DNA from 2 places in the Nocardioides renjunii genome. Region 2 is predicted to be linked to the other one. Evidence: riboswitches for the same ligand, from Rfam matches in the RefSeq annotation. Region 2 holds a riboswitch; the other holds the start of a gene.

Region 1 (5,449 bases), 430 kb from region 2:
CGTCGAGCACCGTGCGGACCAGCGACAGGCGCGGCCACGTCTCGCGGGTGAGCTTGAGGAAGTGGACCTTCTCGGGGAACCGCGAGCGACGGTTGTAGCGCGGCTTGTGCTCGGCGATGAGCCGCAGCTCGCGGACCTCGGCCTCGAGCGGGGTGGCGCACTCGATCCCGGTGACCGAGGTGGCCAGCCCGACCATCTCGCCCATGCGGGTGCGGGTCTCCGACGCCGTGAAGTAGGTGCGGACGCGGGTGCGCAGGTCGCGGGACGTGCCGACGTAGAGCACGCGGGACCTGTCGTCGCGGAAGAGGTAGACACCCGGCGCGTGGGGGAGCCCCTCGGCGAGGTGGCGCTTGCGGCGCTGCGCCGGGCTGACCCGCGCCGAGAAGGTCTGCAGCTCCTCCAGCGTCTGCACCCCGAGCCCGCCCAGCCGCTCCATCAGGCCGTGGAGCACGTCGACGGTGGCGCGGGCGTCGGACAGCGCCCGGTGGTTGGGCGTGGTCGTGGAGCCGAACGCCTTGGCCAGCGAGGACAGCTTGCAGTTGGGCGCGTCGTCGCGGGTGATCACACGACGGGCGAGCTTGGCCGTGTCGAGCACCTCGAACCTCGGCCAGGGCCGCCCCTGCTCCCGGGCGAAGTGCTGGAGGAAGCCGACGTCGAAGGGCGCGTTGTGGGCCACGAGCACGCAGCCCGACGCGAAGTCGAGGAACGCGGGCAGCGCCGAGTCGATCGACGGCGCGTCGTGCACCATCGAGTTGGTGATGCCGGTGAGCACCGCGATGAACGCCGGGATCTCGGTGTGGGGGTTGACCAGGGTCTGGAACTCGCCGAGCACCTCGCCGCCGCGCACCTTGACGGCCCCGATCTCGGTGATCATCGAGCCGGCCTGGGCCGAGCCGCCGGTCGTCTCGAGGTCGACCACGCAGAAGGTCAGGTCGCGCAGCGGCCGCCCCAGCTCGTCGAAGCTGCGTTGCGCCTCCCAGCGGGACTGCTCCCGGGACGGGCGGTGGGCGGTGGTGCTCATGTCGGGCGACGCTAGACGTGGGATCCGACAATGGTGGGAGGGCACGCGCACTACGCTGACCGCGCCTGTCCGAACAGACGTCCCCGACCGAGGAGCACCCGCCCGTGAGCGACCAGACCGCCGACCTCCGCGTTCCCGGCGACGGCGAGCGGTGGCGCTGCGCCGGCTGCGGCAACCTCACGCGCTTCGACGTCACCCGCACCCGCCGCACCACCGAGTACTGGCACTTCGACCTCGCCGGCGAGCACCAGGTCGAGGAGGAGACCGTGCGGTCCGAGGCGGTCGAGTCCGTGGCCTGCCGCTGGTGCGGTCGTGCCGACGCGATCGAGGTCGTCGACCGCGCGTCGGCCGACACCACCGCCGACCCGGCCGCCGGGTGACGGGACGGCCGTGACCGGCCCGGTGCCCCTTCCCGAGCGCCTGCGCCTGCGGGTGGTGGCCCTCGTCTCCGCCGTGCTGCCCTCCGTCAGCCCGGTCCCGGCGCCGCTGCGCAAGGTCGCCTCCTTCGCTCCCGCCCGGCGCGCGCGCCTCGGCGGCGGCGCCATCTGGGACGCCCTGGCCGACGACGACTTCCGTCAGCACGCAGCGGTCCAGGTCGCGGCGGTCCCCGCCGCCCCCGACGACCCGCTCGACGCTGCCGCCCGGGCCTGGCTGGTGCGCGAGGACGGCTGGGAGGCGGTCGTCGCCGAGGTCGCCGACGGCCTCGGCGAGGAGGAGGCGCGCGACGACCAGGGCCGCGCCGAGCTCGGGCGTCTCGTCGCGCAGGTGGCAGCCCTCCAGGCCGAGGTCGGGACGCTGCGGTCGGAGCACCGCCAGGAGCTCGACCGCGTCCGGTCCGAGCACAAGGTGCTGCGCCAGCGCCTGGGCGAGACTCGGAGCGCCCTGCGGGCCGCGGAGGCGGAGCGCGACGCGGCCCTCGCTGCCCGTGACGAGGCCGTCGCCGCGGCGGCGGTCGCCACCCGCACCGCCGAGGCGGACGTACGACGCCTGCGGGCGCAGCTCGAGGAGGCCGAGGCCGGGCTCGCCGCCAGCCGCCGCGGCACCCGCTCGGAGCGCGACGCGGCGACCATCCGCACCCGGCTGCTGCTCGACGCCGTGGTCGAGTCCGCCACCGGGCTGCGCCGCGAGCTCGGGCTGCCTGCCGTCAGCGGGACGCCCGGCGACGCCGTGGAGGGGGAGCTGGCCGGCGTCGAGGCGGCGCCGGCGTCCAGCGCGCCCGCGACCCCCGCCCTGCTCGAGCAGGTGCTCGGGATGCCGCGCGCCCGCCTCGTCATCGACGGCTACAACGTCACCAAGGAGGCCTGGCCCCACGCCAGCCTCGAGGCGCAGCGCAGCCGGCTGGTCGCCGCGCTGGGGCCCGTCGTCGCCCGGTCCGGGGCGGAGACCACGGTCGTCTTCGACGCCGCGGAGTCGTCGACGAGGACCGTCATGCCGGCGCCCCGGGGGGTCCGCGTGGTCTTCAGCCCGGAGGGCGTCATCGCCGACGACGTCATCCGCCAGCTGGTCGCGGCCGAGCCGCGCGGCCGCGTCGTGGTCGTGGTCACCGGCGACCGGGAGCTGTCCCGCGACGTCGTGCGGGCCGGGGCGCGGGCCGTGCCCGCCTCGTCGCTGCTCGGGATCGTCGCGGGCTGACCGGCTGACGGGCTGACCGGCTCGAGGCGTCCGCCGCCCGCGGGACGGTCCGCAGGGCCGTTGTCGGTGGGCCCTGCGACGGTTCAGCACATGACGACACGGATCGACTGCGACACCTGCGTGGTGCGCGGGCTGCACTGCCACGACTGCGTGGTGACGGTGCTCCTCGGGCCACCGCCGGAGCTGACCATCGACGACGACGAGATGGCCGCGCTGGACGCGCTGGCCACCGGGGGACTGGTGCCACCGCTGCGGCTGGTGGAGCCGGTCGCGGGGCCGGTGATCGAGTCCGCCTGAGACACGTCGTGAGAAGTTTCCCCGAAGATTGGCGGGGCCGACGGCTCCGGTCTAGGGTGTGGGCTGACGTCCGTGGCAGTGGGTCACCAGGCCCGCGCGGGCGTCGCGCCGAGTCGAAGGCCACACCCCCGCACCACGGTGGCCGACGAGCCGGGGAACCACACTTCCCCCTGGGGTGAATCCCCTGTGAGGCGCACCGCGCGAGCGGTGCGTGGAGCAGGGGTAGGACAGTCGTGCCGAACCCGTCAGCTCACCCGGTAGGCGTACGACATCCCCGAGGAGTTCCCCCGCTCGTGGCTCACACCCGCAAGCGAGTCGTCGCGTCCGCTCTTGGACTGTCCGCGATCGCTGCCATCGCCCTCGTGCCCGCGACCCCCGCGCAGGCCGACCCCGACATCAAGGACGTGAAGGCCCGCGTCGACCGCCTCTACCACGAGGCCGAGGCCGCCCAGGAGCGGCTGCACGACGCCCGCCTGGAGCTGACCGACCTGCGTGGCGACCTCGCCGACCTGCGCGCCGACCAGGAGCGCCAGGACGACCGCCTCGACGTCGTCCGTGACCAGGTCTCCGACGCCGTCGTGCGCCAGATCGAGGGCGAGGGCATCTCGACCGTCGGCCAGATCGTGGTCTCCGAGGACCCCGGCTCCTTCCTCGACAGCCTCTCCACGATGTCGTCGTTCAACGACCTCCAGGCCTCGCTGCTCGCCGACTACGACACCGAGCTCCAGGCCCTCGAGATCCGCCGCGAGGCGACCGACGCCCGGGCCCGTGAGATCGCCGAGCTCACCCAGCAGCTGGGCGCCGAGAAGGCGACCGTCGACGACAAGCTCGGCGAGGCCAAGGAGGTCCTCGCGGACCTCGAGGCCGAGGAGCGCGAGCGCCTGCTCGCCTCGCGCAGCGGCACGACTACCCGCATGCCGAGCTCCGTGCCCGCCTCCGGCCGCGCCGCCGCGGCCGTCCAGTACGCGATGGCCCAGGTCGGCGACGCCTACGTCTACGGCGCCATGGGCGAGAGCGCCTTCGACTGCAGCGGCCTCACCATGCGTGCCTGGGCCCAGGCCGGCGTGTCGCTCCCGCACTCCTCGAGCGCCCAGTTCGGCTCCGGACCGCGCGTCGCCGTGAGCGACCTGCAGCCCGGCGACCTGGTGTTCTACTACAGCCCCATCAGCCACGTCGGCATGTACATCGGCAACGGCATGATCGTCCACGCCGCCAACCCCGGCACCGGCGTCGCCGTCTCGGGTCTCCACTCGATGCCGTTCGTCGGCGCGGTCCGCCCTGGCTGACCAGCAGACCACGAAGGCCGGCCGTCCACTCCTGTGGGCGGCCGGCCTTTCGCTGTGCCTGGTGGTCGTCACGACGATCGGCGTGCTGGTGCCGGCGCGCGACGGGCGCCACGACGTCGACCCGGCCGCCGTGGGGCGCGTCGGCGGCGAGGCGTGGCGGGCCAGCCCGGCCGAGGCCGCAGACGCCCTGGCGAGGTTCGTCGACGGGGTGGTCGCGCGCGACGTCGGGACGCTCGTCGACCTCGCCCCTCCTCAGGACCGCGCGGCGGAGGCACTGCTGGCCGGGATCGCGGCCAACGCGCGTTCGCTCGACCTGCGGGCGGTGGGCGCGCGCCACGTCGACCAGGTGGGCACGGTCGGTGCGGACGGCGCCTGGACGGGGACGGTCGAGCTGACCTGGCGGGTCGGCGCGCTGGACCCGTCGCCGTCCCGGGCTGAGGTGGCCGTCCGGTTCGTGCCTGCCGGCGACGGCCTGGCGATCGGCGGCTTCGGTCCGCACGGTGCCGCTGCCGACGGCCGGCTCCCGCTGTGGCTGCGTGACGAGCTCGCGGTGGCCCGTGCGCGGGACGTGCTGGTCATGCTGGACGGCGACCGGCCGCAGGCGCGCGCGGAGGCCCGCGCGGTGGCCCGCCGGGTGGTGCGCGGGATCGGGGTCGTCGAACGGGTGCTGCCCGGCCGCACCGGGCCCGTGGTCGTCGAGGTGCCGAGCAGCGCCGCCGACCTCGAGGAGGCGCTCGGCGCCCGGCCCGGGACGTACGCAGGGACAGCCGCGGTCACCGCCGCGCCCGGCACCTCAATGGACGACGACGCTCCTGTCCACGTCTTCCTGAACCCGGAGATCACCTCGATGCTGGGTCGTGCCGGCGCGCAGGCGGTGATGAGCCACGAGCTGGTGCACCTCGTCACCGACGCGGCGCGCACGCCCGTGGAGCCGTGGCTGCTCGAGGGCTTCGCTGACCACGTCGCGCTTCGCGCAGTGCTGCCGGACCGCACCACGCTGCGTCGGCTCCTCGCGGAGGTGCGCCGCGACGGCGCGCCGCGCGCCCTGCCGACGGCGGCGGACTTCGACGCTCCCGGCGGCGCCCTGCAGGCCAGCTACGAGGCGGCCTGGCTCGCCTGCCGGATCATCGCGGAGAGGCTGGGGGAGCAGGCGCTGGTGGAGGTGTACGACGGCGCCGCACGCGGTGTCCCAGTGGAGCGGGCCCTCGCCCGA
Region 2 (5,449 bases):
GCGGCCGCCGTGCGGGCCGAGACGGCCGTCGGCATGGTGCTCGCCGGGCTCCGGCAGGTGGTCGAGCACGGTGACCCCGTGCTCGACCCGACGCCGTAGGACCTACTTGGCGAAGGTGACGTCGCCGTTGACGGCCGGCACCAGCTCGACCCACACCCGGCCCGCGGGCACGGTCAGCTCGCCGGACTTGGTCGACAGCTCGATGTCGCCGTGCAGGCCGTCCTTGCTCCACGTGCCGCGCACGACGCGACCGCCGTGGAAGAGCAGCGCGGCACCCTTGCCCTCGAACTTCGTCTCGGGGACCGGGTAGCCGGCCGGGTCGGTGTAGCCCGCGTCGCCCACCTTGACCCGCAGCACGAGCACGGAGTCGGCGGGGAACTGGTCACCGGCCGCGGCGTACGAGTCGGTGTTGACGTAGCCTCCGTCCTGGAACTGCCACGACGTCGAGTGCGCCCCGAAGTCGGCGGTGAGGGTGCGCGCCTTGACGCCCTGCGGCAGGTCGGCCTCGGTGCCCCACGGCAGGTAGGGGGGCGGCTCCTCCTCGGCGTCGAGCCGCTTGGAGATCTCGCCGAGCCGGGCGAACAGGTTGTAGGGCGCCGAGCGGGTGTTCTCGCGGTAGACGCCCGCGTCGCCCTCGGTGATCCACGGGATCCCGGCGCCGTTGATCCGGTTGATCGTCACGGGGGCGGCACCGCTGGTGACCACGGTGGCGCCCTGCGGGACGATGCCGATGTCGCTGGCCCGCATGGACCGCACGGGACCGATGCTGGCCGGGACCTGGGAGTAGTAGAACGCCGCCAGGCGGGTGTAGCCGCCCTCCACGAGCTCCTCGACGACGAGGTCCGCCGCGCCCAGGCCGACCTGCGGGGCGCTCGACGAGGTGTTGTCCACCTTGGTGACGATGACCGGGTGCTCGGGGGCCTTGCCGGTGCGCTCGAGGCCGGTGAGCGGCCAGTAGGTCGGCTCGGGCGGCTCGGTGGTCTCGGAGGCGGTCGGCTCGGCCGGGGCGGAGCTGCTGCCGCTCGGGGTGTCTTCGTCGTCCCCTCCGCCGCAGCCGGCGAGGAGGAGCGAGGCCGCGACGAACGCGGCGACGGCGGTGGGAAGACGGTGACGCACGGGGGCTCCGATCGAACGGGGGTGTCGAGCCGCTGGCTCTTCTGGGAAGTGTGGGGGCGCGCCTTCCCCGATCGGAGAAGGCGCGCCACAGGGTAGATCAGCAGGCTTTGCTTTTCAGGCGGAGCCGATCACTGTGACCGACGGCGCTCGCGCGCCGGTCGTCACGTCACCGGCGGAGGGTCCCGCCGAACCACTGCGAGGTCCACGGCACGGCCACGCGGACCCGCTGGCCAGAGCCCGGTGAGTGCACCATCAGCGCGTGCCCGCGGGTCCAGCGCAGGAAGATCGCCGCGTGGTAGACCCCGCCACTGCCCGTGAAGAACATCAGGTCGCCGGCACGCATGTCCTTCTTCGCCACCCGGCGCGTGAAGCCGGCCTGGGCCGACGACGTGCGCGGCACCGGGAACCCGGCGCGGCGGAAGCTGTAGTAGACGAGGCCGGAGCAGTCGAAGCGGTCGGGACCCGCGGCTCCGTACGCGTACGGGTTGCCGCGCTGCCGCAGTGCGGTGTTGCGCGCGGCGAGCACCCGCCCGGCCACGCGAGCCGCCGGGGACCGCTGGGCGGTCCTGGTCGCGGTGGTGGCGGTCTGCTGGGTGGTGCGGTCGGCGGTGCCGGCCCCACCGTCGGAGGCGGCGGCCGGGCTGGTCGTCAGCGTCGATGCGGTGAGGCCCAGTCCGGCGAGGGCGAGCGCGCAGGCTCGCGCCGTGCGAGAGGTCGCAGGCATGGTCGTTCCTTTCCCACGCCTGTGAGGTGAGCTGTCGGGTTGGGGCTGGAAAGTGCCCCGCCACCGTGTGGTGGCTTCACCCCGAGCCGACGCGTGCAGCGCACGTACCGGCAGTGGAACCTGTGGGTCCCCCACTCCCGCCCTCAATGATCTCGGGGGTCCGTCCCGGTCGGGCGGGACTCGGCGTTGTCCGGGACGGGCGGTCTTCCGACCGCCGTCCAACGTGACAGAGGCCGGGGGCGCACGCAAAACGCTCCCCGGCCTCCACGCGTGGCACGTGGCCAGCGTCACGCTCAGCCGAGCTTGCGACCACCGTCGACGTAGAGGGTCTGGCCGGTGATGAAGGCCGCCTCGTCGCTGCAGAGGAACGCGGCAGCGGCGGCGATGTCCTCGGGCTGGCCGACGCGCCGCACGGGCGTGGCCTCGGCGTTGAGCCGCTGCAGCTCCTCGGGCTCCATCTTGAGGCGGCGCGCGGTGGCGTCGGTCATCTCGGTGACGATGAAGCCGGGGGCGATCGCGTTGGCGGTGATGCCGTAGGGGCCGAGCTCGATCCCCAGCGTGCGGGTGAGGCCCTGGATGCCCATCTTGGCGGCGCTGTAGTTGGCCTGGCCGCGGTTGCCCAGCGCGGAGACGCTGGAGAGGTTGAGGATCTTGCCGTACCTCTGCTCCACGAAGCGGGCCTGCGCGGACTTGGTCATGTTGAACACGCCCTTGAGGTGGACGTTCATCACCAGGTCCCAGTCCTCCTCTGTCATCTTGAACAGCAGGTTGTCGCGGGTGACGCCGGCGTTGTTGACGAGGACGTGGATGCCACCGAGCTCGTCCACGACGCGCTGCACCGCTGCCTCTGCGGCGGCGGAGTCCACGACGTCGCAGCCGATGCCGACGGCCCCGGCGCCGCCCACCGTCTCCAGGCGCGTGGCGGCGTCCTGGGCCGCCGCCTCGTCGAGGTCGAGGACGGCGATCGAGGCGCCCTCGGAGGCGAACCGCTGGGCGATCCCGAAGCCGATGCCTCGTGCTGCTCCGGTGATGACGGCGACCCGCCCGTCGTAACGACCCATCTCGTTGACTCCTCGATCTCGGTGGCTGCTTGTCGTCGGAGCGTAGTGGGCGCGCATCGCCAGAAGTCGTGAAGGTTCGGTGCAGGCGTCGCGCCGGCCGGTCCTTCCTCGCTACGGTGAGCGGATGGGACGGGGGGACTTCCGCGGCGCCGTCGCCGTGGCGGCGGCGATGGCCGTCGCCACCGTGCTCGTCGCCGCGGCCTATGACTTGCCGGTGCGCGACCCGGACGGGGTGTCGATCCCGACCTGGGTGCGGCTGCCGGCGATCGTGCTGCTCGCGGTCGCGCTGGACGTCGTGCCGCGCTGGGTGGCCGCCACCCGACGTGACCGGGACGGAGCCTGGCAGGCGCTGCGCGGGGTGGTCCGCGAGCGCTGGAACCGCGACCAGGTCCGGTTCACCGTCATCGGCCTCGCCGCCTGGTACGTCTCCTACGTCGCGTTCCGCAACCTCAAGGGCTACCTCCCCTTCGTCACCGAGCGGCTCTGGGACACCGAGCTCGCCAGCGCCGACCGGCTGCTGTGGCTGGGCCACGACCCGGCCGACGTGCTGCACCAGGTGCTCGGCACCGGCTGGGCGGCGTGGCTGATGTCGGGGGTCTACGTGCTGTGGATCGGCCTGGTGCCGGCGATGCTGGCGATCGCGCTCGTGTGGACCCGGCGCTCGCGCACCGGCGAGCTCTACGTCACCGCGGTCTCGTTCAACTGGCTGATCGGCGTGGCGGTCTACTACCTCGTCCCGTCGCTCGGGCCGATCTACTCCGCGCCGCGCGACTTCGCGGGGCTGCCCGACACGTTCAACACCGGGGTCCAGGACCTGCTCCTCGACGACCGCGTCGCCGTCCTGGCCGGCGCCTGGGACACCCGAGCCGTCCAGACCATCGCCGCGTTCGCGTCGCTGCACGTCGCCATCACGGTGACCACGTGCCTGGTCGCCGAGCTGATCCGGCTCCCCCGCTGGATCCGCGTCACCGCGTGGACCTTCGCGGTGCTGACGTCGCTGTCGACGGTCTACCTCGGCTGGCACTTCTTCGTCGACGTGGTCGCCGGCGCGGCCGTCGGGGTCGTGGCGGTCGTCCTCGGCGCCCGCGTGACCGGTCACCCGCTGCGGCGGCGTGACCAGCCGTGGTCACGGCCGGCGCTGGTGCGCGAGGACGCGCAGCAGGCGGCGGACTAGCGGTCCCCGCCCGTCTCCGTCACGACGGGTCCGACTCCGCGACCGGGTGGGTGAACGAGACCGGCTTCCCGGTGGCCCGCGCGTGGGCGATCTCGCGGGTGGTGGACTCGCCGACGTAGCCGCCGGGGTTGACGACAAGGACGCGGTCGGCCAGGTCGATCTTGCGCAGGTGCAGGACGCCGAGCGCTGCCTTCTGCGCGTCCGTCGGCACACCTGCTGCGTCGTGCTCGGAGCGCGCGAAGACCCCGGGCGCGACGACGATGGCACCCGCGAGGGTCAGGTCGCGGTTCGCGGCGGCCATCTCGTCCGCGAACCGGGCGGAGCCGCAGAGGCAGACGATCTCGGGGCGGTCGGGCACGTCAGGCACCGGTCTGGTCGGCGAGCGCGTCGCGCAGCCGCTCGGCGTACGACGCCGCCTCGCCGTCGGCGTACTTCGTGCGCGGCCAGAAGAAGCCGCGCAGCCCGTCGCCCTTGGTGCGCGGGACGACGTGGAGGTGCAGGTGGGGCACCGACTGGCTCACCGTGTTGTTGATCGCGACGAAGGAGCCCTGCGCGCCGAGCCCGTCCTTCACGGCGCTCGCGAGCCGCTGCGCCGCCGCCAGGAACGCGTCGCGCAGCCCGGCCGGCAGGTCGGGCAGCGTCTCGACGTGCTCGCGGGGCACGAGGAGCACGTGCCCCCTGAAGACCGGGCGCGTGTCGAGGAAGGCCACGAGGTCGTCCGTCTCGAGCACGGTGTGGCCGGGCAGCTCGCCGGCGATGATCTGGCAGAAGACACACGCGGTCACGGACCGGATGCTGCCACAGCGGCTCCGGCGCCCGCGGCGCAGTAGCGTCGCCGCATGATCCTGCCGGAGGTCCGCGACCCGCGGATGGTGACCGTCCGGCGCGGCGGCACGCTCACCGACGAGGACCACCGGCTGCTCGCGCGCTGGGCCGCCGACTGCGCCGAGCACGTCCTGCCGCTGTTCGAGGCGGTGCGTCCGCAGGACGTCCGGCCCCGTGAGGCGATCGAGGCCGTTCGCGCCTGGTCCCGCGGGGAGCGCCGGATGATGGAGACCCGCGCGGCGGGCGGGCACGCCATGGGAGCCGCCCGCGACCTGCGCGGCGCACCGCGCTTCGCGGCGTACGCCGCAGGGCAGGCCGCGGTGGTCGCGCACGTCGCCGAGCACGACCTCGGTGCGGCGGCGTACGCCGTCAAGGCCGCGGTGGCGGCGGCGCCGGCCGACGGGGCGGAGCAGGCCAGGCAGGCGGAGAACCGCTGGCAGCGCGACCGGCTCCCGGACGCGGTCCGCGACCTGGTGCTGGCGGACCAGCAGCGGCGCAACAGCATCTGCTGGAACGTCTTCTAGGCTCGCGGGATGCGCATCGTCTCCC

What was found. Region 2 has a riboswitch for cyclic di-AMP ahead of SHK17_RS15485 (C40 family peptidase). Riboswitches for the same ligand answer to the same signal wherever they lie in the genome.
Region 1: it holds a riboswitch for cyclic di-AMP, as region 2 does, so the genes downstream of both, SHK17_RS13410 (C40 family peptidase) here and SHK17_RS15485 (C40 family peptidase) in region 2, are expected to answer to the same signal.

Annotation. Positions count from the first base shown of each region.
Region 1 is NZ_CP141058.1:2,809,479-2,814,927, reverse strand. It holds gene SHK17_RS13430 (DEDD exonuclease domain-containing protein) at 1-1,021, opposite strand, end outside; gene SHK17_RS13425 (hypothetical protein) at 1,126-1,401, shown strand; gene SHK17_RS13420 (NYN domain-containing protein) at 1,412-2,653, shown strand; gene SHK17_RS13415 (hypothetical protein) at 2,744-2,950, shown strand; cyclic di-AMP (ydaO/yuaA leader) riboswitch at 3,092-3,213, shown strand; gene SHK17_RS13410 (C40 family peptidase) at 3,313-4,236, shown strand; gene SHK17_RS13405 (hypothetical protein) at 4,298-5,449, shown strand, end outside.
Region 2 is NZ_CP141058.1:3,242,872-3,248,320, forward strand. It holds gene SHK17_RS15475 (TetR/AcrR family transcriptional regulator) at 1-99, shown strand, start outside; gene SHK17_RS15480 (DUF3048 domain-containing protein) at 103-1,116, opposite strand; gene SHK17_RS15485 (C40 family peptidase) at 1,283-1,840, opposite strand; cyclic di-AMP (ydaO/yuaA leader) riboswitch at 1,842-2,036, opposite strand; gene SHK17_RS15490 (SDR family NAD(P)-dependent oxidoreductase) at 2,134-2,901, opposite strand; gene SHK17_RS15495 (phosphatase PAP2 family protein) at 3,026-4,075, shown strand; gene SHK17_RS15500 (hypothetical protein) at 4,095-4,442, opposite strand; gene SHK17_RS15505 (HIT family protein) at 4,435-4,860, opposite strand; gene SHK17_RS15510 (putative immunity protein) at 4,915-5,424, shown strand; gene SHK17_RS15515 (cobalamin-binding protein) at 5,434-5,449, shown strand, end outside.